3 regions of the Streptomyces sp. NPDC052036 genome follow, and region 2 is predicted to be linked to each of the others. Evidence: riboswitches for the same ligand, from Rfam matches in the RefSeq annotation. Region 2 holds a riboswitch; each other region holds the start of a gene.

Region 1 (6,999 bases), on a different contig from region 2:
CGCGACGCGCTGCCCGAGGCCATCGACACCCGGCTGGCCGGGGCCATCCCCGACAGCGAGATCGACGCCCTGGTCGACGCGCTCGCACAGGGCGGTGCGGACGACGCCGAGCCCGCCACTCTGCCCACGGAGGGGGTGGGACGGCCCGGCCGCCCGTCCGCGTCGCGCCGTTTCGTCGTCGACCGGCTGGAGTTCGACCCCGAGGTCACCGAGTCGGTGGTCGCCGCCGCCCGCACCCGGGCGTGACCGTCAACAGCCTCGTCACCGGTCTGGTGCTGACCGCGGTACGCTCCCAACTGGCGCCCGAGAACGGCCCGTTGCCCATGGTCTGCGGCCACGGAGTGGACCTGCACACCCGGCTGACGCCCGAGCTGCCGCTCAGCACCGTGCTCAACTGCATCACAGGCCTGCAGACCCCCGTGACCGTCTCGCACGACGACCGCCCGGACACCGTCGGCCAGGACGTGGCCGACCAGATCGCCGCCGCCCTGGCCCGCCAGGACCCCGAGCGTTTCCTGCTCACCGCGCTGCGGGCGGGCGCCCGGGGCATCCCGCTGCCGGTTCCGGTCGTCAGCTACGGCATCTCCAACGTGGGCCGCATCCCCGCGCACCCCGTTCCGGACGGCGTACGCCTGCTCCGCTTCGGCGGCACGGCGAACGCGCCCGGCATGCCGCCGAAGATGGGGGTCGCGAGCTTCGGCGGGCGGCTGCTGGTGCAGAACGAGTACGACAGCTGGACCTACGGCGAGGAGCAGATGGCGCGCCTGCGCGAGACGCTGCACACCTCCTTGAAGGAACTGGCCGGCTGACGCGGCGCCGGACGTGTCCCGGCGGTGCGGGAGACCGCACCGCCGGGACAGTCTGTTGGTGAGCGGTGGAGCAGGTCTTAGAGTGACAGTCCGAGCGTGCACCTAGGGAGACAGCCAGCCGTGATCACTGCGATCGTGCTCATCAAGACCAGCGTGGACCGGATCCCCGAGATCGCCGAGTCGATCGCCGCGCTGGACTCCGTCAGCGAGGTCTTCTCCGTCACCGGCACGTACGACCTCATCGCCATGGTCCGGGTTCACGCCCACGACGACCTCGCGGACGTCATCCCCGGCCGGATCAGCAAGATCCCGGGTGTGCTGGCCACGGACACCCACGTCGCCTTCCGCACGTACTCCCAGCACGACCTGGAGGCGGCATTCGCGATCGGGCTCGACAACTGATCGGGCTCGACAACTAGAGGAGTCCGCCGGCCGACCGGTCAGGGGCGTCAGACCGCCGGGACGCAACGCCCGTCCTGCGTACGGTACGTCCACCGCGCGCCCTCCCGGACCAGTTCCCCGACCGCCCGGACGAAACGCTCCACATGCTCGTCGGGCGTGCCCGCGCCGAAGCTGACGCGGATCGCGTTCAGGGAGCGCTCGCCGGGCGCGGCCTCGGGGGCGCCGCACTCGCCCTGGGTACCCGGGTCGCCGCCCAGCAGGGTGCGCACCAGCGGATGGGCGCAGAACAGGCCGTCGCGCACGCCGATGCCGTACTCGGCGGAGAGCGCGGCGGCGAAGTGGGAGCTGTTCCAGCCCTCGACGACGAACGAGAGGACGCCGACACGGGGCGCGTCGTCGCCGAAGAGGGAGAGCACCTTGACCTCCGGGATCCCCGCGAGTCCTTCCCGGACCCTGCGGACGAGGTACTGCTCACGGGCGACGAGCGCGTCGAAGCCCGCTTCCGTGAGGGCCTTGCAGGCCGAGGCGATGGAGTAGGCCCCGATCACATTGGGCGAGCCGGCCTCGTGCCGCGCGGCGCTCTCGTGCCAGTCGACGTCCACTCCCCCGTCCGCCCGCCGGGTCACCCTGCGGCTGGCGCCGCCGCCCGCGAGGTAGGGCTCGGCCGCGCGCAGCCAGTCGGCGCGGCCCGCCAGCACGCCGGAGCCGAAGGGGGCGTAGAGCTTGTGGCCGGAGAACGCGACCCAGTCCACCCCGAGGTCCCTGACCGACACCGGGTGGTGCGGGGCCAGCTGGGCGGCGTCCAGGACGACCCGGGCGCCGTGCGCATGGGCGGCCTCCGCCAGCTCGTGTACGGGCCACAGCTCGCCGGTGACGTTGGAGGCACCGGTGACGCAGACGAGGGCCGGTCCGTGGGGGTCGCGGTCCGCGAGGGCGCCCTCCAGGGTCCGCACCGCCTGCTGCGGGGTGCGCGGGGCGTCGAGGACCGTGACCCGGGCGTCCCGCCAGGGCAGCAGCGAGGCATGGTGCTCGGTCTCGAAGACGAAGACCTGGCAGTCGGCCGGCAGGGCGGCGGCGAGGAGGTTGAGCGAGTCGGTGGTGGACCGGGTGAAGATCACCTGGTCGTCCTCGCGGCAGTCCAGGAAGGCGGCGACGGTCCTGCGGGCGTTCTCGAAGAGGTCGGTGGACAGCTGCGACAGATACCCGGCGCCGCGGTGGACGCTGCCGTAGTACGGCGCGTACGCCGCCACGTCGTCCCAGACCCGCTGCAACGCCGGGGCGCTGGCCGCGTAGTCGAGCGCGGCGTAGGTGACGGTGCCGCCCGTGACGAGCGGGACGCTGACATCCCTGCCCAGAACGGGCAGCGGGGCACAAACGGACTGGTCGGCGGCAAAGGTGGAGACAGACATGGGTGCACTCCCGTGAAGGCAGAGGGGATCACCGCACCGGAGGACTCGCGCAAGGGCGCGCGGCTGCCTCGACGGCACGGGAAAAGGGTGAAAAGGGGATGCGGAGGCGGGGCTCTGCGGCCCTAGCGCATTCGCTTGCTCACGGAGAAGGCTCCCTCGAACGACCAGGACCCCCGGCCCCACGCTCATCCACGGCGTGTGAGGGGTCCGCGCTTGCCGTAGACCTCGCTGCCTACGGCCTGGTCTTCACCCGGGGCACCCCGCCACGGACGGAGGGTTGCCGGACAGCCGGCCGGGGCCGAGTGGCTGTCGCTCATGACCTGGGCAGGACGCTACGTGACATGATCGGCCGCCCGCAACATCTGTCCGGATGCCGGGACATACGTCGTCCGTCCCGGCGGCGACGGCATGGGCGAGGGGGGGAGCCCGGCCGTGCCGCGCTCCCCCCCCCTCGCCCCGGGGCTCACCGGTGGCTCGCGGCCACCCAACGCTCCAGGGACCGCTTCGCGGCGCCCGAGTCGATCGACTCCCTCGCCTTCTCCATCCCGGCCCGCAGCTGCTCGGCCAGAGGCGCACCGGTGGGCTCCAGGGCCACCAGCGCCGCCGCCGAGTTCAGCAGCACCGCGTCCCGCACCGGCCCGGTCTCCCCGTCCAGCAGGCGCCGCGCCACATCGGCGTTGTAGGAGGCGTCAGCCCCGCGCAGCGCCTCCACCGGCACCAGCTCGATGCCGACGTCCCGGGGGTCGAAGGTCTCCTCGGTGACCTTGCCGTCGCGGACCACCCAGACCCGGGACGTCGAGGTCGTGGTCAGCTCGTCCAGTCCGTCGTCGCCGCGGAAGACCAGGGACGAGTTCCCGCGTTCGGCGAGGACCCCCGCCACGATCGGCGCCATCCGCGGGTCCGCGACACCCACCGCCTGGGCCTTCACCCGCGCGGGGTTGGTCAGCGGGCCCAGCACGTTGAACGTCGTACGGATCCCGAGCTGGCCGCGCGCCGCGGCCACATGCCGCAGCGCGGGGTGGAACTTCACCGCGAAGCAGATGGTGATCCCGGCCTCCTCGGCCACCTCGGCCGTCCGCCGCGGGGTGAGGTCCAGATTGATGCCGAGCTTCTCCAGCACGTCCGAGGAGCCGGACGCGGACGACGCGGCCCGGTTGCCGTGCTTGACGACCTTCGCCCCCGTGCCGGCCACCACGATCGACGACATCGTGGAGATGTTGACCGTCTTCGCGCCGTCACCGCCCGTACCGACGATGTCGACCGACGGACCCGGTACCTCGATCACGTTCGCGTGCGCGTACATCGCTCGCACGAGCCCCGTGATCTCGTCGACCGTCTCGCCCTTCGCCCGCAGCGCGACGACGAAGGCGGCGATCTGCGCGTCCGTCGCCTCGCCGCGCATGATCCGGTCCATCGCCCAGGCCGTGTCGTCCACGCTCTGGTCACGGCCGTCCAGCAGGGCGTTCAGCACCCGGGGCCAGGAACGGCCCGCCGCGGTGTCGCCTCCAGCGGGGTTCACAGCGCTCATAAGCCGCTCCTGGGTCGGTGTCCCGGCCGGGACACATTTCTCGAACAGGTCCACCCTATCCAGCCCCGGGCACGGCAAAGGGCCCCGTCCGGATCTGGACGGGGCCCTTCGACCGTGGCGTGGCGCGCGCAGCGATCAGTGGTGGCCGTGGCCGCTCGTGATCTCCTTGTACTCCTCGACCGTGGGCTTGGGGATCTGGTTGTCGTCCCCGTAGTAGGCGTTGCTCAACCGGGCACGCAGCTTCTCCGAGCCCTTGACCTTCCGCTCGACGCCGTTCTCGTCGACCGTCGGGCCGATCTCGACCGGCTTGTACTGCTCGTGCGCCGTGAGCGTGTGCAGCTGCTCCTGGCTGAGCGGCTCGTGGACCTCGATGAACTCACCGTGCGGCAGCCGCTTGATGATGCCCGACTCGCGGCCGTGCAGCACCTTGTCGTGGTCGCGGCGCTGGAGGCCGAGGCAGATCCGCTTGGTGACGATGAACACGAGCACCGGCAACACGAAGAAGGCGATGCGGACGAACCAGGTGATCGAGTTGATCGACAGGTGGAAGTGCGTGGCCCAGATGTCGTTGCCGCCACCCAGCAGCATCACGAAGTACCAGGAGATCCACGCGGCACCGAAGGCCGTACGCGTCGGCGCGTTGCGCGGGCGGTCCAGGATGTGGTGCTCGCGCTTGTCGCCGGTGATCCAGGACTCGATGAAGGGGTAGGCACCGATGGCGGCGAGGGTCAGCGGGAAGAGCAGCAGCGGGATGAACACACCCAGGACGAGCGTGTGGCCCCAGATGTTGATCTCCCAGCCGGGCATGGCACGGATGAGACCCTCGGCCTGGCCCATGTACCAGTCGGGCTGGGCACCCGTGGAGACCTGGTCCGGACGGTAGGGGCCGATGGCCCAGATCGGGTTGATCTGCGCGATCGCCGCGATGGCCGCGATGGCACCGAAGACCAGGAAGAAGAAGCCTCCGGCCTTGGCCATGTACACCGGCAGCAGCGGCATGCCGACGACGTTGTTGTTCGTCTTTCCGGGACCCGCGAACTGCGTGTGCTTGTGGTAGAAGACCAGGATCAGGTGGCCGACCACCAGACCGAGCATGATGCCCGGCAGCAGCAGGATGTGGATCGAGTAGAACCGGGCCACGAAGTCGCCACCCGGGAACTCGCCGCCGAAGAGGAAGAACGACAGGTACGTGCCGATGATCGGCACGGACAGGATCGCGCCCTCCATGAAGCGGACACCGGTGCCGGAGAGCAGGTCGTCGGGGAGCGAGTAACCGGTGAAGCCGGTGAACATGCCCAGGACGAACAGCAGGAAGCCGAACAGCCAGTTGATCTCACGCGGCTTGCGGAACGCGCCGGTGAAGAACACGCGCATCATGTGCACGAACATGCCGGCGAGGAAGACCAGCGCCGCCCAGTGGTGAATCTGCCGGATCAGCAGACCGCCACGGACGTCGAAGCTGATGTGCACCGCCGAGTTGAACGCCTCGCTCATCATCTGGCCCTGCAACGGCACGTAACTGCCGTGGTACACCACCTCGTTCATCGAGGGATGGAAGAACAGGGTCAGATACACACCCGTGAGGATGATGATGATGAAGCTGTAGAGGCAGACCTCACCCAGCATGAACGACCAGTGGTCGGGGAAGATCTTGCGCATGTTCGACTTGGCCAGGGAGTAGATCCCCAGGCGGCCGTCGGCCCAGTCGGCGACGCGCTCGCCGGCCGGTGCCCGTCCGCGCGAAGCGGACTCGTTGGTCGTTGAAGTGCTCATCCGCGCTCCCAGAAGGCAGGACCGACGGGCTCTTCGAAGTCGCTGAGCGCCTCGAGGTAGCCGTCCGCGTTGACGCCGATGTGCAGCTGCGGCAGGGCGTGACCAGCCGGGCCGAAGATGACCCGGCCACCGTCGGAGAGGTCGAAGGTGGACTGGTGGCACGGGCAGAGGACGTGGTGCGTCTGCTGCTCGTACAGGGAGATCGGGCAACCGACGTGGGTGCAGATCTTCGAGTAGGCCACGATGCCCTCGTGGGACCACGAGAGTTCCTTCTTGTCCTTGATGTTCTCCGGCTGGAGCCGGACGAGCATCAGGGCGGCCTTCGCGATCTGCTGCTGGAAGTCCTCGTTGGTCTCCTCCAGGCCCTCGGGCTTGGCGAAGGTGAGCGAACCGACGACGATGTCCGAGGGACGCATCGGCTGGTTCGTGTTCATGTTGACGAGGAGCTTGCCCTTGGACCACAGCGTGTGGCGCAGCTTGGTGCCGGGCAGCGTGCCGAGGTCACGCAGCAGGAACACGCCGGAGAGCGGCACCAGGGCCAGCGCGCCGAACATCGTGTTCCGGATCAGCGAGCGACGGCCGAGCTGCGACTCCTTGGCACCCTGCTGGAAGTCGGCGAGAACCTTCGCCTTGACCTCCGGCGCCGCCTCGATCGGGTGACGCTCGTCGGCGACCTCGACGTCGGACATCAGGGTGCGGGCCCAGTGGACCGCGCCCGCGCCGATCGTGAACAGCGCCACGCCCAGCGTCAGGCCCAGCGCGAAGTTCATCGCGCTGATGTGCCCGATCGGGAAGACGTAGATCGACCTGTCGTTCGGGATCGTGACGTACGAGGCGATGAAGCCGAGGGTGGCCAGCATCGACACGGTGAACAGCAGGGCGACCATGCGCTCGGAGCGCCTGGCGGCTCGCGCGTCGATGTCCTGGATCCGGTGCTCGTGGGGCGGCAGCCCCGGGTCGGCGAACGGGTTCTCCTCGTCCGCGACCGCTACGGCACCGTGCTCGGTGTCCTGCTCAGCGGGCAGGTTCTCTTCGGGAATGTCTTGGCTACTCATGACTTCTTGGCCTTTGCGGTCCG
Region 2 (6,999 bases):
CGGGCGAAGTCGTCCTTCACGTGCAGTTCCACCGGGGTCCAGCCGGGGGTGCCGAAACGGGCGTTGATCTCCGCCGCCACCCGCTGGACCTCCGCCGTGTAGTCGCGGTAGACCGCCAGGTCCTGCCGGGAGGGGTAGGCGAACGCCACATGGACGACCCGTTCGCGCCACTCCGGACGCGACTGGAGCAGTTCCTCGTACGCCAGCAGCCCGCGCACGATGTTCTTCGACAGCTCCGTGCGGTCCACCCGCACGACCGCCTTGCGGGGCGTGCCGTCGGGGGCCGTGCCGATCTGCTGCCGCAGGGCCCGCATCCGCTCTTCCACGTCCGGCCGGTGCGCCCGCTCGCGCAGGAACTCGGCGTCGGCACCCAGCCCGTGGACGCCGATGCGCGTCCCCGAGGGGATGCCGGGGCCGAGGACCGCGTGGCAGCAGTCTGTGAACGCGTCCGCCCACCGCTGGGTGAGGAACGCCGCCCGGTCCGCGCCCAGGATCCCGCCGAGCACCTGCGCGGCGATGTCGTCGGGCAGCAGACGGAAGTACTCCGGCGGTGCCCACGGCGTGTGCGAGAAGTGGCCGATCCGCAGGTCGGGCCGCAGCTCGCGGAGCATCCGGGGGGTCAGGGTGAGGTGGTAGTCCTGGACCAGGACCGCCGCGCCCTCGGCCGCCTCCTCGGCGAGCGCCTCGGCGAACGCCCGGTTGTAGGTCTCGTACGCCGCCCACTGCCGCCGGAACTCCGCGTCGAAGACCGGCTCCAGCGGCGTCTGGTACAGCATGTGGTGCACGAACCACAGGACCGAGTTCGCGATGCCGTTGTACGCGTCCGCGTGCATCTGCGCGTCGATGTCGAGCATCCGTACGCGCTGGCCGCCGGTGTCGGCCGGATCGAGCCTGCCCGCCGTGCGCCGGACGGCCTCCCGGTCGCTGTCGTTCAGCGCGGAGCAGACCCACACCGCGTCCGCGTCGGGGCCGATGGCTGACAGACCGGAGACCAGTCCGCCCCCGCCGCGCCTGGCCGTGAGCTGTCCGCTCTCGTCCAGTACGTACGAGACCGGGCCGCGGTTGGACGCCACCAGAACGGAAGCCGCATTCGAAGCCATGCCACGAAACCTAGCCCGAGCCGAAAACGCTCAAACGTTCCCTTCGGCCGTCTGCGGAACCGTATACAAATACAAAGGGGGCGCCATGGGCTTGGTTCCCCCGGGTTCCCCAGGGTGTGCCCGGACCGGACGGCTCAGGCCGCCCGCCGGTCCGTGTACTCCGCGATCTCCGCCATCGGCGGCCGCTCCTCCGTGTCCACCGAGTACGTCCGTGGTTCGAAGCGGCCCTCGACACGCTCGAACTGGGTGAGGGCGGGGCGCACCAGATGGCCCCGGGCCAGCCGCAGCTGCGCGGTGCGGTAGATCTCCGCGGCCATGCGGCCCAGCGCCTGGCCGTCCTGGTGGCGGTGCAGGCGCACCCCGACGTCGACCTGGGCCAGGGCGTCCAGGCCCACCAGATGCAGGGAGTCGACCAGCATGCCCAGCTCCACCCCGTACCCGACCGGGAACGGGAGCCGTTCCAACAGGGAGCGGCGGGCGGCGTACTCGCCGCCGAGCGGCTGGACGAAACCGGCCAGCCGCGGCCAGTGCATATTGAGCAGCGGGCGCGCCATCAGCTCGGTGACCCGGCCGCCCTGGCCGGCCGCCGTGCCGGTGGCGGGCTCACCGGGCAGGGCCAGCGGCCGGTCGTACATCGCCTTCACGAGGCACACGCCCGGGTCGGTGAGCAGTGGGCCCACGATCCCGGAGACGAAGTCGGAGGAGAACTCCCTCAGATCCGCGTCGACGAAGCAGACGATGTCCCCTCGGGTGACCAGGAGCGAGCGCCACAGCACCTCGCCCTTCCCGGGCACGGCCGGAACGCGCGGCAGGATCGCGTCGCGGTGCACCACCGTCGCGCCGGCCGCCGCGGCGACCTCGGAAGTGCGGTCCGTGGAGCCGGAGTCGACGACGACGATCTCGTCGACGAGCGGAACCTGCTGCATCAGGTCATGGCGGATCACGGCGACGATCTCGCCGACCGTCTCCTCCTCGTTCAGTGCGGGCAGCACGACGCTGACCGACGAACCCGAGGCGCGTTTGGCGGCCAGGATCTGGTGGATCGGGCGATCGGCCGCGGTCCAGGAGCGGGTGCTCAGCCAGCGCTCGACTTCTTCCAGCACAGTCTGCGGCTCCTTACATGCGGTGATCCATCTCGCGGGTCGGACGACTATCTCAACTGTCCTGGCCTTCGGTTACAGTCTTGAACAACGCCGGTGACCATCGCATGTCGGGGGTCGCCGCTGCTGACAGCAGTGAAACAACCGCATACAGCTCATCCAGAGGGGCAGAGGGACACGGCCCGATGAAGCCCCGGCAACCCTCCAGCCGGTTCTCGTAGATCCATGTGATCGTCTCCGCGAGGCTCCCGGCTAGGGAAGGTGCCAAATCCGTCTCACGGCGAGATGCGTCGTGAGGAAGATGAGGAGAAAGGGCCTCGCCTGACATGGCTGTGCAGACAGTTGTAAGCAGCACCGACTCCGTGAATCTCGGACCCGCCGCGGCTCTGTCCTGCCGCGAGTGCGGCCATCGGGTGCCCCTCGGTCCGGTCTTCGCCTGCGAGGAGTGTTTCGGCCCGCTGGAGATCGCCTACGACTTCTCGGGCTACGACACCGAGGAGCTGCGCAAGCGCATCGAGGCGGGCCCCGCGAACATCTGGCGCTATGCGCCGCTGCTGCCCGTCCCGGCGGACGTCGCCGACAAGCCGAACCTCAACCCCGGCTGGACCAAGCTGGTCAAGGCCGACAACCTGGCGCGCGAGCTGGGCGTGACCGGCGGTCTGTATGTGAAGGACGACTCCGGCAACCCGACGCACTCCTTCAAGGACCGCGTGGTCGCCCAGGCGCTGGAGGCGGCGCGCGCCTTCGGCTTCACCACCCTCTCCTGCTCCTCCACCGGCAACCTGGCGGGCGCGGTGGGCGCCGCGGCGGCCCGGGCCGGCTTCCGCTCCTGCGTCTTCATCCCGCACGACCTGGAGCAGGGCAAGATCGTCATGGCCGCGGTCTACGGCGGCGAGCTGGTCGGCATCGAGGGCAACTACGACGATGTGAACCGCTTCTGCTCGGAGCTGATCGGCGACCCGGTCGGCGAGGGCTGGGGCTTCGTCAACGTCAACCTGCGCCCGTACTACGCGGAGGGGTCCAAGACCCTGGCGTACGAGATCGCCGAGCAGCTGGGCTGGCGGCTGCCGGACCAGATCGTGGTCCCGATCGCCTCCGGCTCCCAGCTCACGAAGATCGACAAGGGGCTGCAGGAGCTGATCAAACTCGGGCTGGTCGAGGACCGCCCGTACAAGATCTTCGGTGCCCAGGCCGAGGGCTGCTCCCCGGTGTCGACCGCGTTCAAGGCGGGCCGCGACGTCGTACGGCCGCAGAAGCCGGACACGATCGCCAAGTCGCTGGCGATCGGCAACCCGGCGGACGGTCCCTATGTCCTCGACATCGCGCGCCGCACCGGAGGGGCCGTGGAGGACGTGACGGACGCGCAGATCGTGGACGCCATCAAGCTGCTCGCCCGCACCGAGGGCATCTTCGCGGAGACGGCGGGCGGTGTGACGGTGGGCGTCACCCGCAAGCTGGTCGAGAGCGGTGCGCTCGACCCGACGAAGACGACCGTCGTCCTCAACACCGGCGACGGCCTCAAGACCCTGGACGCGGTGGCGGGCACCGGCCTCACCGCGACGATCCGTCCGACCCTGGACTCCTTCCGAGAGGCTGGCCTCGCATGAGCGTGACCGTTCGCATCCCCACCATCCTGCGCACCTACACCGGAGGCCGGGCCGAGGTCGCCGCCGAGGGCGCGACCCTCGCCGACGTCATCGCCGACCTGGAGAAGAACCACACCGGCATCGCCGCCCGCGTCCTCGACGACCAGGGCAAGCTGCGCCGCTTCGTCAATGTGTACGTCAACGACGACGACGTCCGCTTCGAGCAGGGCCTTCAGACGGCCACCCCGGACGGCGTGGGCGTCTCCATCATCCCGGCTGTCGCGGGTGGCTGACGGCCGTTCATCCCCGCGCGACCATTACCCTCGGTAAGGTCGAGTACCGAGAGTTCACCGAATTGCCCTCTCCGTGACAGAAGCGGAGGGGGCAATTCTGCATGGTTGAGCACGGTACAGTTGGGGAACTCGCTCCCCGTTTTCCGGTCGGACAACCGGTGTCCCTGCCGCCCGTCCGACAAGAAGCAGCCAAAGTAGGCAGGGGTTTTGCGCCATCCATTCCTTTTGTCGGGCCCGACTTGCCCTGAATTCGGGTGAATTCTTAGTACATTCCCGACCGGTCGTGCCCGGAATTCTCGTCCGATTGACCTGTTGCACACGGCAGTTGGACAGATACATTCAGCCGCGGTCGACGCGTTCCGGCGCACGCCCCCAACCGTTGGGGGGTGAGGTCTGACCCGGATCCGCGAAGTGTGGATCTGTGCAAGGGCCAGTAATAGGGGAGTTAGGCATGGCTCAGGGCACCGTCAAGTGGTTCAACGCGGAGAAGGGGTACGGCTTCATCGCGGTCGACGGTGGTGCGGATGTATTCGTCCACTACAGCGCGATCCAGATGGACGGCTACCGCACCCTGGAAGAGGGCCAGCGGGTCGAGTTCGAGATCTCGCAGGGTCAGAAGGGGCCGCAGGCGGACATGGTCCGTCTGGCCGGCTGAGTTGCGCGCCGACGACTGAACTGTTCGACGTGTCGAGGGGCTCGTATCCCGTACGGGATACGAGCCCCTCGGTCTGTCCGGATCCGATGGGTCCGGACGCGACGGGGGCGCGCGGGGAGTCGCGGCGGGGGCTGCTGCGCGCCCTCCGGCGAGCGCGCTTCGCGGGCGCGCCGTGCGCCCACCCGTCACCCGGCCACCACCCCCCATCGAGCCCGCTTCGCGGGCAGCGTCTTGCACTCTCGGGGGGCGAGTGCTAATCATTGGCGTTAGCACTCTGAAGGTGAGAGTGACAAAGAAGGACCGGGTCGGTGAGGCCACGGACCGGGTGGGGCAAGGAACCTCCGGCCGGGGCCGTCCGTCGCGGGCGCGGGCGCGGTCCGAAGTAATCACCCCCAGTCCTGGAGGGACCACTTCACATGGCCAAGATCATCGCGTTCGACGAGGAGGCGCGGCGCGGCCTCGAGCGCGGCATGAACCAGCTCGCGGACGCCGTGAAGGTGACGCTCGGCCCCAAGGGCCGCAACGTCGTCCTCGAGAAGAAGTGGGGCGCCCCCACGATCACCAACGATGGTGTGTCCATCGCCAAGGAGATCGAGCTCGAGGACCCGTACGAGAAGATCGGCGCCGAGCTGGTCAAGGAAGTCGCCAAGAAGACGGACGACGTCGCCGGTGACGGTACGACCACCGCGACCGTGCTCGCCCAGGCGCTGGTCCGCGAGGGCCTGCGCAACGTGGCCGCCGGTGCCAACCCCATGGCTCTGAAGCGCGGTATCGAGAAGGCCGTCGAGGCCGTCTCCGCCGCCCTGCTGGAGCAGGCGAAGGACGTCGAGACCAAGGAGCAGATCGCCTCCACGGCCTCCATCTCCGCCGCCGACACCCAGATCGGCGAGCTCATCGCCGAGGCCATGGACAAGGTCGGCAAGGAAGGCGTCATCACCGTCGAGGAGTCGCAGACCTTCGGTCTGGAGCTCGAGCTCACCGAGGGCATGCGCTTCGACAAGGGCTACATCTCGGCGTACTTCGCCACCGACATGGAGCGTATGGAGGCCGTCCTCGACGACCCGTACATCCTGATCGCCAACTCCAAGATCTCCTCGGTCAAGGACCTGCTCCCGCTGCTGGAGAAGGTCATGCAGTCGGGCAAGCCGCTGCTGATCATCGCCGAGGACGTCGAGGGCGAGGCCCTGTCGACCCTGGTCGTCAACAAGATCCGTGGCACCTTCAAGTCCGTCGCCGTCAAGGCCCCGGGCTTCGGTGACCGCCGCAAGGCCATGCTCGGTGACATCGCCATCCTCACGGGCGGCGAGGTCATCTCCGAGGAGGTCGGCCTCAAGCTGGAGAACGCGACCCTGGACCTCCTGGGCCGCGCCCGCAAGGTCGTCATCACCAAGGACGAGACCACCATCGTGGACGGCTCCGGCTCCACCGACCAGGTCGCCGGTCGTGTGAACCAGATCCGCGCCGAGATCGAGAACAGCGACTCGGACTACGACCGCGAGAAGCTCCAGGAGCGCCTGGCGAAGCTGGCCGGCGGTGTGGCCGTCATCAAGGCCGGTGCCGCCACCGAGGTCGAGCTCAAGGAGCGCAAGCACCGCATCGAGGACGCCGTTCGCAACGCGAAGGCGGCCGTCGAGGAGGGCATCGTCGCCGGTGGTGGCGTGGCCCTGCTCCAGGCCTCCCAGGTCTTCGAGAAGCTGGAGCTGGAGGGCGACGAGGCCACCGGTGCCGCCGCCGTCAAGCTGGCGCTCGAGGCCCCGCTGAAGCAGATCGCCGTCAACGCCGGCCTTGAGGGCGGCGTCGTGGTGGAGAAGGTGCGCAACCTGACCCCGGGTCACGGCCTGAACGCCGCGACCGGCGAGTACGTCGACCTGGTCAAGGAAGGCATCATCGACCCGGCGAAGGTGACCCGTTCCGCGCTGCAGAACGCCGCCTCCATCGCCGCGCTGTTCCTCACCACCGAGGCCGTCATCGCCGACAAGCCGGAGAAGGCCGCCGCGCCCGCCGGCGGTGGCATGCCGGGCGGTGACATGGACTTCTGATCGACCCTGGTCGATCACCGTCCTGACCGAGGGCGGCATCCCCTGTTCCGACAGGGGGTGCCGCCCTCGGGCGTGTCCGGGGTCACGCCCGTGGTGCGCCGGGGTGCGGAATACGGGGTACTGCAATCGGCGTTTGCTTTATGAGGTGCAACAATGCGCGTGCACATACCACCCGGTTAGCAGAGCCACCACGAGGAGCCCACGTGACCGTCGCCCCGTCTCCCGC
Region 3 (6,999 bases), on a different contig from region 2:
CCGGCGACGGCGGGGCGCAGCCGGAAGCCGGAGAGCCCGGCCGACTGCAACTCCAGGAGCAGGTCGGCGAGTTGGGCGGGGGTGCCGGTGAAGATCCGGGCGTCGCTGGTGTACGGCTCTCCGGCGGCGGCCTCGAGGCGCTCGCGGCGGGCGGCGGCCTCGGCAGCGGTGTGGTCGAGGAAGACCACCAGGTCGCCGAAGAGGTGCAGCGGCTCCTCCGCGCGTCCGGCGGCGGCCTGCTCGGTCCGGACCTCGGTGACGATCGCGCGGGCCTGTGCGGCGTCGTGCGGGGTGACATAGCCGAGGTCGGTGGAGCGGGCGACGAGCCGGAACGGCACGGTCTGGTGGGCGAGCGCGGTCACCGGGGGCTGGCCCTGGGGCGGGCGGGGGGTGATGGAGGGGCCCTTGACGCTGAAGTGCCGGCCCTCGAAGTCGATGTAGTGGAGCTTGTCGCGGTCGACGAACCGGCCGGTGGTCACGTCGCGGATCTCCGCGTCGTCCTCCCAGCTGTCCCAGAGCCGGCGTACGACCTCGACATGGTCGGCGGCCTCGTCGAAGAGGTCGCGCACCAGCTCCCGCGCGCCGGGGCTGTCGTAGGCGTCGATACGGGGCAGGGTGCGGCGGCCGAAGTGCGCTGCCTCGTCCGGGCGCGCGCTGATCCGGACCCGGAGGCCCGCACGGCCGGTGCTGACGTAGTCGAGGGTGGCGATGGCCTTGGAGACATGGAACGGCTCGGTGTGGGTGACGACCACGGTCGGCACCAGCCCTATGTGCCGCGTCAGTGGGGCGACCCGGGCGGCGACGAGGACGGCGTCGAGGCGGCCGCGGACCTGGTCGGTGCGTTCGTCCGGGTCGAGGAGGTGCGAGGACTGGGGGCCGAGCCCGTCCTCGAAGGTCACGAAGTCGATCAGACCGCGCTCGGCCTCCCGGACCAGGTCGGCCCAGTGGCCGGCGGTGAACAGGTCCCTGGGCCGGGCCTCCGGCTCGCGCCAGGAGGCGGGGTGCCAGCCGGTGCCGTCGAGCGCGACGGCCAGATGCAGGGGGGAAGGAGAGGTTGAGGACACGAGTGGGTGCCTTCCTGGATGTCCGTGACGAGAGTGCCGGGCCCCCGCGCGTGCGAGCACGGCGACGGGGGCGGGAACGGCCTGGCGGGCGGTCAGGAGTTGTCGAGCGGCAGGCCCGGCGGGTTGGTCTCCGCCTTGGTGACGGCCTCGTTCGACAGGTTCCAGGCGGCCAGCCACCGGGCGTACTGGCCGTTCTGGATCAGGTGGTTGATGGCGTCGGTGACCGGCTTGGCCAGACCGCTGTCCTTCTTCGCCGTCGCCGCGATCAGACCCTGAAGGGTCTCGCCGGCTCCGGAGAACGTGCCCGCGTTACGGGTGGCTCTGGGCGTGTGCGCGGTCCGGGTGATGTGGTAGGCGACGGCGGGGTTGGGGCCGAAGTACGCGTCGATCCGGCCGGCGGCCAGCGCCAGATAGATGCTGTTGTTGTCCTGGAAGTACTTGACGGTGAGCTTCTTGCCCTCCTTGGCCAGCTTCGCCTTCCAGGTCAGGAGGATGCGTTCCTGGTTGGTGCCGGAGCCGACGGAGACGGTCTTGCCGGCGAGGTCCTCGTAGTCGCCGTCGAAGTTCCAGGTGCTCTTCTCCGGCACCTCGAAGGCGAGGTTGTCCTGGCGGTAGGAGGCGAACTCGTACTTCTTCTTGCGCTCTTCGGTGTCGGTGACGTTGGAGAAGGCGATGTCCACCTTGCCGCTGTCGATGCCGACGAAGAGGTTCTCCCACGTCGAGTTCTTCACCTCGGGCTTGAGCCCGAGAACAGCGGCCACCAGACGTCCGAGGTCGGGTTCGGCGCCGGTGAGCGACTTCTGGTCGCTGCCCACGTACGCCAGGGGCGGGAAGCCGGAGGGCAGCGCCCCGACGCCGATCTCCAGGGTGCCTCTCTTGCGCAGGGCCGCGGGCAGCTCGGCACTGATCGACTTCACCTCGGACACCTTCAACGTGGTCTGCCGGGCCGCGCCGTTGGAGAGCCGCCCCACGGTGACCGTGCCGGGGGGCGCGCCGCCCGTGGTGGTGGCGGCGTCGCTGTCGCCCCCGCAGGCGGCGAGCCCGGCGGCGAGGGTGACGACGGCGGTGCCCGCGGTGAGGCCGCGGCGCAGACGGATACGGAGACTGAGGGTACGCATGAGTGTCCTTGTTCGGTGAAGGGTGATGGGGAGGAGCGGAGGCGAGGTCAGAGCACCTTGCTCAGGAAGTCCCGGGTGCGCTCGTGCCGCGGGTGGTCGAGAACCTGGGCGGGCGGCCCCTGTTCGACGATCCGGCCGCCGTCCATGAAGACCACCCGGTCGGCGACCTCGCGGGCGAAGCCGATCTCGTGGGTGACGATGACGAGGGTGGTGCCGCCGCGGGCCAGGTCCTTGATGACAGCGAGCACCTCGCCGACGAGTTCCGGGTCGAGGGCGGAGGTGGGTTCGTCGAAGAGGATGACTCCGGGACGCAGCGCGAGCGCGCGGGCGATGGCCACACGCTGCTGCTGACCGCCCGACAACTGCCGGGGATACGCCCGCGCCCGGTCCGCGAGCCCGACCCTCCCCAGCAGGCCACGGGCCAGTTCCTCGGCCTCGGGCCGGCTCAGCGCGCCGGTCGCGACGGGGGCGGCGGTCACGTTGTCCAGCACGGTCAGATGCGGGAAGAGGTTGAAGTTCTGGAAGACGAACCCGATACGGCTGCGCTGGGCCAGGATCGTCCGCTCGCTCAGCTCCTTCAGGTGGTGGCCGTGCCGACGCACACCGATGGGTTCGCCGTTCACGCTGACATGGCCGCGTTCGGGCTTCTCCAGGTGGTTGATCACCCGCAGCAGCGTCGACTTGCCGGAGCCGGACGGGCCGAGGATCACGGTCACCTCGCCCGGGCGTACGGTCAACTCGATGCCGTTCAGCACCCGGTGGGCGCCGAAGGACTTGTGCACGTCGTGGACCTCGACGGCGGCGGGACGGGTCGAAGGAGTCTCGGTGGTCATACGGCGGCCTCCTTGCGCGCGCGTTCCCGCAGGTCGCGAAGACCGTCGCGGAGTCGGTGGAACGGGGTCGGCGGCAGGGACCGGGTGGCGCCCCGGGCGTAGTGCCGCTCGACGTAGAACTGGACGACCGACACGAGGCTCGTGAGGATCAGGTACCAGACGGTGACGACCAGCAGCAGCGGGACGATGTCGCCGGGGTAGGTGCTGCCCATGGTCTGCGCGGCGCCGAACAGATCCAGCAGCGAGACGTAGAACACCAGCGAGGTGCCCTTGATCAGGCCGATCAACTGGTTGACGTAGGCGGGGACGATGGACCTGAGGGCCTGGGGAAGGACGATCCTGCGGAACTGGTAGCCCCTGGGCAGCCCGAGGGCCGCGGCCGCCTCGTGCTGGCCCTGGTCGACGGAGAGGATGCCGCCGCGGACGACCTCCGCGGCGTAGGCGGCCTCGTTCAGGCTCAGGCCGACGACGGCGACGGTCATGTCGGTGGCGAGCCGCGACTCGTCGAAGGTGAGGAAGGCCGGGCCGAAGGGCACGCCGATGCTCAAGGTCTTGTACAGCGCGCTGAAGTTGTACAGGAAGATCAGCACCACGATCAGGGGTACGGAACGCAGCGCCCACACATAGGTCCAGCTCACCGCGCGCAGTACGGGGCTCCGGGAGAGCCGGGCCAGGGCGAGGAGGACTCCGCCGAGCAGGCCCAGTACCGCGCTGAGCGCGGTCACTTCGAGGGTGATGAGCAGTCCGTCGAGAAGGGTGGGGCGGAGGAACCAGTAGGCGAAGCGGTCCCACTGGTAGAAGGGGTTGGACACCAGTCCATGGACGAACTGGGCCACCAGCACGAGCACGACGGCGGTGGCGAGCAGGCGGCCCGGCCGGCGCAGGGGCAGCACCCGCTGGGCCGTCGGGGGCCCCGCGCTGGTGGCATCGGGCGGTGGCGGGGCGAGGGACACGGCGGCGCCGAGGGGTTCACTCATGACAGGCTCCAGCGGAGTCGGACACCCCGGGCGGCGCGCGCGACCGCACGGCCCGGCGGCAAGGGCGGCGGCCGAGTGAGGGGGCGTGGGAGGCGCACGGGACCGGGTGCGGGACGGAAACGTGGGCGCACCGCGGCAGCGGTGCGCGTCAGGGAGGGGAAACGCCGTCAGCCGTGACAGCGGGCAGAGCCCGGGGTGGTACACAGTGCGCTGTTGACGCGGAGGAGGTCGACGGAGCGGTTCGTGCACAGCAGGACGCAGCCCCGGGGCCGCGAAGCGGCTGTCCTCGAAGCTGCGTACATCACTGCCACCGTCACTCTTCCGGCCCGTGGGGCCACGCGCTTACCGAAACGTCATCCGGTCGGGTCGTCACCTGGGGCACCCCACCGCGGAGCGAGGGTTGCCGGTCAGCAAGCCAGGGCTTGTCGCTGACGCTCATGACCTTCTGGGCGCTAGTTAAGACAGGCGCCTGAAGCGCTGTCAATGTGCGTCCGTCAGGTGATACGTGTGCGGGAGCGCCGGCTCCGCATCAACAGGAGGCGGCTGCCGTGCGGTTGGGGACATGTGCCGCCCAGTCGAGGATCTGCACGGCCGCGCCCGCGGCCTCGAGCCCGCGGCAGTGCATGTGATGCCGGCGGGCGATTCCGTCGAGGTCGAGGTGCGGGCCGAAGGCGGGGTGGGCGACCAGTCGACGGGCGTAGGCCCACAGCTGCGGATACCCGGCCACACGGTGCACCGCGGCGGCGTCCAGATGCCAGCGGTGCACGGTGTCGAGCTGCACCAGACTGACCCACAACTCCACGTCGGCGGCCGTGAGTTGGTCGCCCAGAAGGTATTCCTGGTAGGCCAGTCGGCCGTCCAGCGACCGCAGGGTGCGCAGCAGCGAGGTGAGTGCGGCGCCCCGCTCCTCGTCGTCGGCGTCGGCGCGTCCGGCGCGCTGGGCGGTCGCGTCGATGCCCTGGGCGCACAGACGCCGGACGCCCTCGATCTCCCTGCCGGCGCCCTTCGGCCAGAGCCCGGGGCGCCCTCCGCCGAAGCGGCGTGCCAGGTCGCGCATGATGTCCGGGGCGTGTGTGCTGACGATACGGCCCGACCAGTCGTCGCTCAGCACCGGCGCCACGGCCGCTCCGGAGTAGCGATGGGCGCTCGCCTCGTACAGCGGGCGCAGCGCGGAGTGTTCGCCGCCGGGTCCGTCGGGCACTGTGGGCAGCAGGGTGACGGGCAGGACCTCGTCGAGGCCGAGCAGGCTGTGGGTGATGGCGATCCGCAGACAGTCCGGACAGGACGGCGACAGGTGGAGGCGGTAGCGGCGCGGTACGGCGTAGTGGCCGCTGCGGGCGTCGCGGCCGATCCTGCCCCGGAAGGCGGGGGCGGGACGGGCGAGCGGGAGTGCGGTCGGGGCAGGGGCGGACATGTCTCTCCCAGGGGGTTCGGTCGCGCGAGGGTGTGGTGGGTGGCGGCCCACGGGCGGGCGGCGCTCCCCGCATGCGGGGCGGGACGGGACGGGCTTGCGGACCGGGCGCCGCCGGTTCAGCGCAGGGGAGCGGACGCGCTGCAGACACGCAGCAGGTCGATGTGACGGCGGGAGGTCAGAAGGAGGGACTGCCGACGGGTGCGGTGCACACGGCCGAGGGCCGGCTCCAGGCGTCCCATACTTCCCTACCTGTTCACTAGGAAATCCCTACTGGAGTGTCGATCGGGCTCCCGCCGGCGTCAAGAGGGCGGTCCACGGAGCGAGAGCGACGTGCAGATGCGCAATTGGGGTGGATTGGGGTGGTTGGCTCTGTTCTCGGAGCCGTCGATGGACGGCCAGTAGACTGGGGAACCATGGCCGCCTCCCCCGCCCCCGATGACCAGCCCGGACCCGACGGGACGGACAAGGACGGGCTGCTGCCGGCCGAACTGCGCGCCTGGATGCGGCTGCTGGCCGCGGCCGGAACCATCGAGCAGCGACTGCACTCCCAGGTGAAGGACGCCCTCGGGGTCTCCCACGACGAGTTCCTGGTGCTGTGCCTGCTGGCCGACCAGCCGGGCGCGGCCCTGCGGATGACCCGGATCGCCGAGTTGCTGGGCCGCCCCAAGACCCGGCTGACCTACCAGATCGCCTGCCTGAACCATGCGGACCTGGTGGCCCGCCGCTCGGTGTGCGGCGACAAGCGCGGTATCGAGGTCGCCCTCACCGACAAGGGACGGAGACTGCTGCGCGAGGTCTCCCCGGCGCTGGCCGAGACCGTCACGCAGGCCATCCTGGAGATGGTCGACCATCGGGAGTGCGACACACTGCGCGGACTGCTGCCCGAGGCGCCGGAGACCGCCGGGTGACGGCAGGCCCGGACCAGGGCGCCCTTGACAGGCAAAAGTGTGACTGATTGACTACTCACATGCAGAGAGACCGGCCCCGCCAGTTGTCCACCGCCGAGGAGCGCCGCGAGACCGTGCTGCGCACCGCGATCGGGGCGTTCGCCGCGCGTGGCTACTTCGGCACCACCACGGCCGAGGTCGCCAAGGCGGCCGGCATCTCCCAGGCGTACGTCTACCGGCTGTTCCCCAACAAGGAGCTGCTGTTCGTCGCCGTGGTCGAGCAGTGCTTCGTCCAGGTGCGGGCGAGTCTGGAACGGGCGGCGGCCGAGGCCGGGGGAAGCTCCCCCGAGGTGGTGCTCTCGGCCATGGGGGACTCCTACGCCAGGCTCATCAGCAACAACGACCTGATGCTGATCCAGCTGCACGCGCAGGCGGCGGCCGTCTCGGAGCCCGCGGTGCGTGAGGCCGTCCGGCAGGGGTACGCCCGGATGGTGGAGTACGTCCGCGGCGCGTCCGGCGGCAGCGAACAGCAGGTCCAGGACTTCTTCGCCATGGGGATGCTGTGCCATCTGATCGTGTCGATGGGAGCCGACGAGGTGGAAGCCCCTTGGACGCGGACGCTGGCGGCGGGGATCACCCACTACTGAGGCCGAGGCAGTGGCCAATCCCCCTTCCTACCGCCCGCACGCGCCGCTGACCAGCCATT

Evidence for each region. A riboswitch is a leader RNA that binds a small molecule or an ion and turns the genes downstream of it on or off. The one in region 2 is predicted to bind S-adenosylmethionine.
Region 1: another riboswitch for S-adenosylmethionine. It lies ahead of AB0L95_RS29155 (aminotransferase class V-fold PLP-dependent enzyme); the one in region 2 lies ahead of thrC (threonine synthase).
Region 3: another riboswitch for S-adenosylmethionine. It lies ahead of AB0L95_RS17370 (amino acid ABC transporter permease); the one in region 2 lies ahead of thrC (threonine synthase).

What each region holds. Positions count from the first base shown of each region.
Region 1 covers NZ_JBFAWW010000026.1:35,751-42,749, reverse strand. The annotation lists gene AB0L95_RS29170 (hypothetical protein) at 1-246, shown strand, start outside; gene AB0L95_RS29165 (hypothetical protein) at 243-809, shown strand; gene AB0L95_RS29160 (Lrp/AsnC ligand binding domain-containing protein) at 930-1,211, shown strand; gene AB0L95_RS29155 (aminotransferase class V-fold PLP-dependent enzyme) at 1,259-2,620, opposite strand; SAM riboswitch class IV at 2,825-2,941, opposite strand; gene trpD (anthranilate phosphoribosyltransferase) at 3,084-4,148, opposite strand; gene AB0L95_RS29145 (ubiquinol-cytochrome c reductase cytochrome b subunit) at 4,284-5,921, opposite strand; gene AB0L95_RS29140 (Rieske 2Fe-2S domain-containing protein) at 5,918-6,976, opposite strand; gene AB0L95_RS29135 (c-type cytochrome) at 6,973-6,999, opposite strand, start outside.
Region 2 covers NZ_JBFAWW010000002.1:61,513-68,511, forward strand. The annotation lists gene AB0L95_RS04345 (trehalose-6-phosphate synthase) at 1-1,100, opposite strand, end outside; gene AB0L95_RS04350 (glucosyl-3-phosphoglycerate synthase) at 1,235-2,203, opposite strand; SAM riboswitch class I at 2,353-2,508, shown strand; gene thrC (threonine synthase) at 2,527-3,807, shown strand; gene AB0L95_RS04360 (MoaD/ThiS family protein) at 3,804-4,079, shown strand; gene AB0L95_RS04365 (cold-shock protein) at 4,531-4,734, shown strand; gene groL (chaperonin GroEL) at 5,151-6,773, shown strand; gene AB0L95_RS04375 (NADH:flavin oxidoreductase) at 6,977-6,999, shown strand, end outside.
Region 3 covers NZ_JBFAWW010000011.1:32,266-39,264, forward strand. The annotation lists gene AB0L95_RS17355 (LLM class flavin-dependent oxidoreductase) at 1-1,064, opposite strand, end outside; gene AB0L95_RS17360 (ABC transporter substrate-binding protein) at 1,157-2,182, opposite strand; gene AB0L95_RS17365 (amino acid ABC transporter ATP-binding protein) at 2,230-3,015, opposite strand; gene AB0L95_RS17370 (amino acid ABC transporter permease) at 3,012-3,992, opposite strand; SAM riboswitch class IV at 4,326-4,435, opposite strand; gene AB0L95_RS17375 (glutathione S-transferase C-terminal domain-containing protein) at 4,522-5,406, opposite strand; gene AB0L95_RS17380 (hypothetical protein) at 5,523-5,645, opposite strand; gene AB0L95_RS17385 (MarR family transcriptional regulator) at 5,820-6,314, shown strand; gene AB0L95_RS17390 (TetR/AcrR family transcriptional regulator) at 6,374-6,940, shown strand.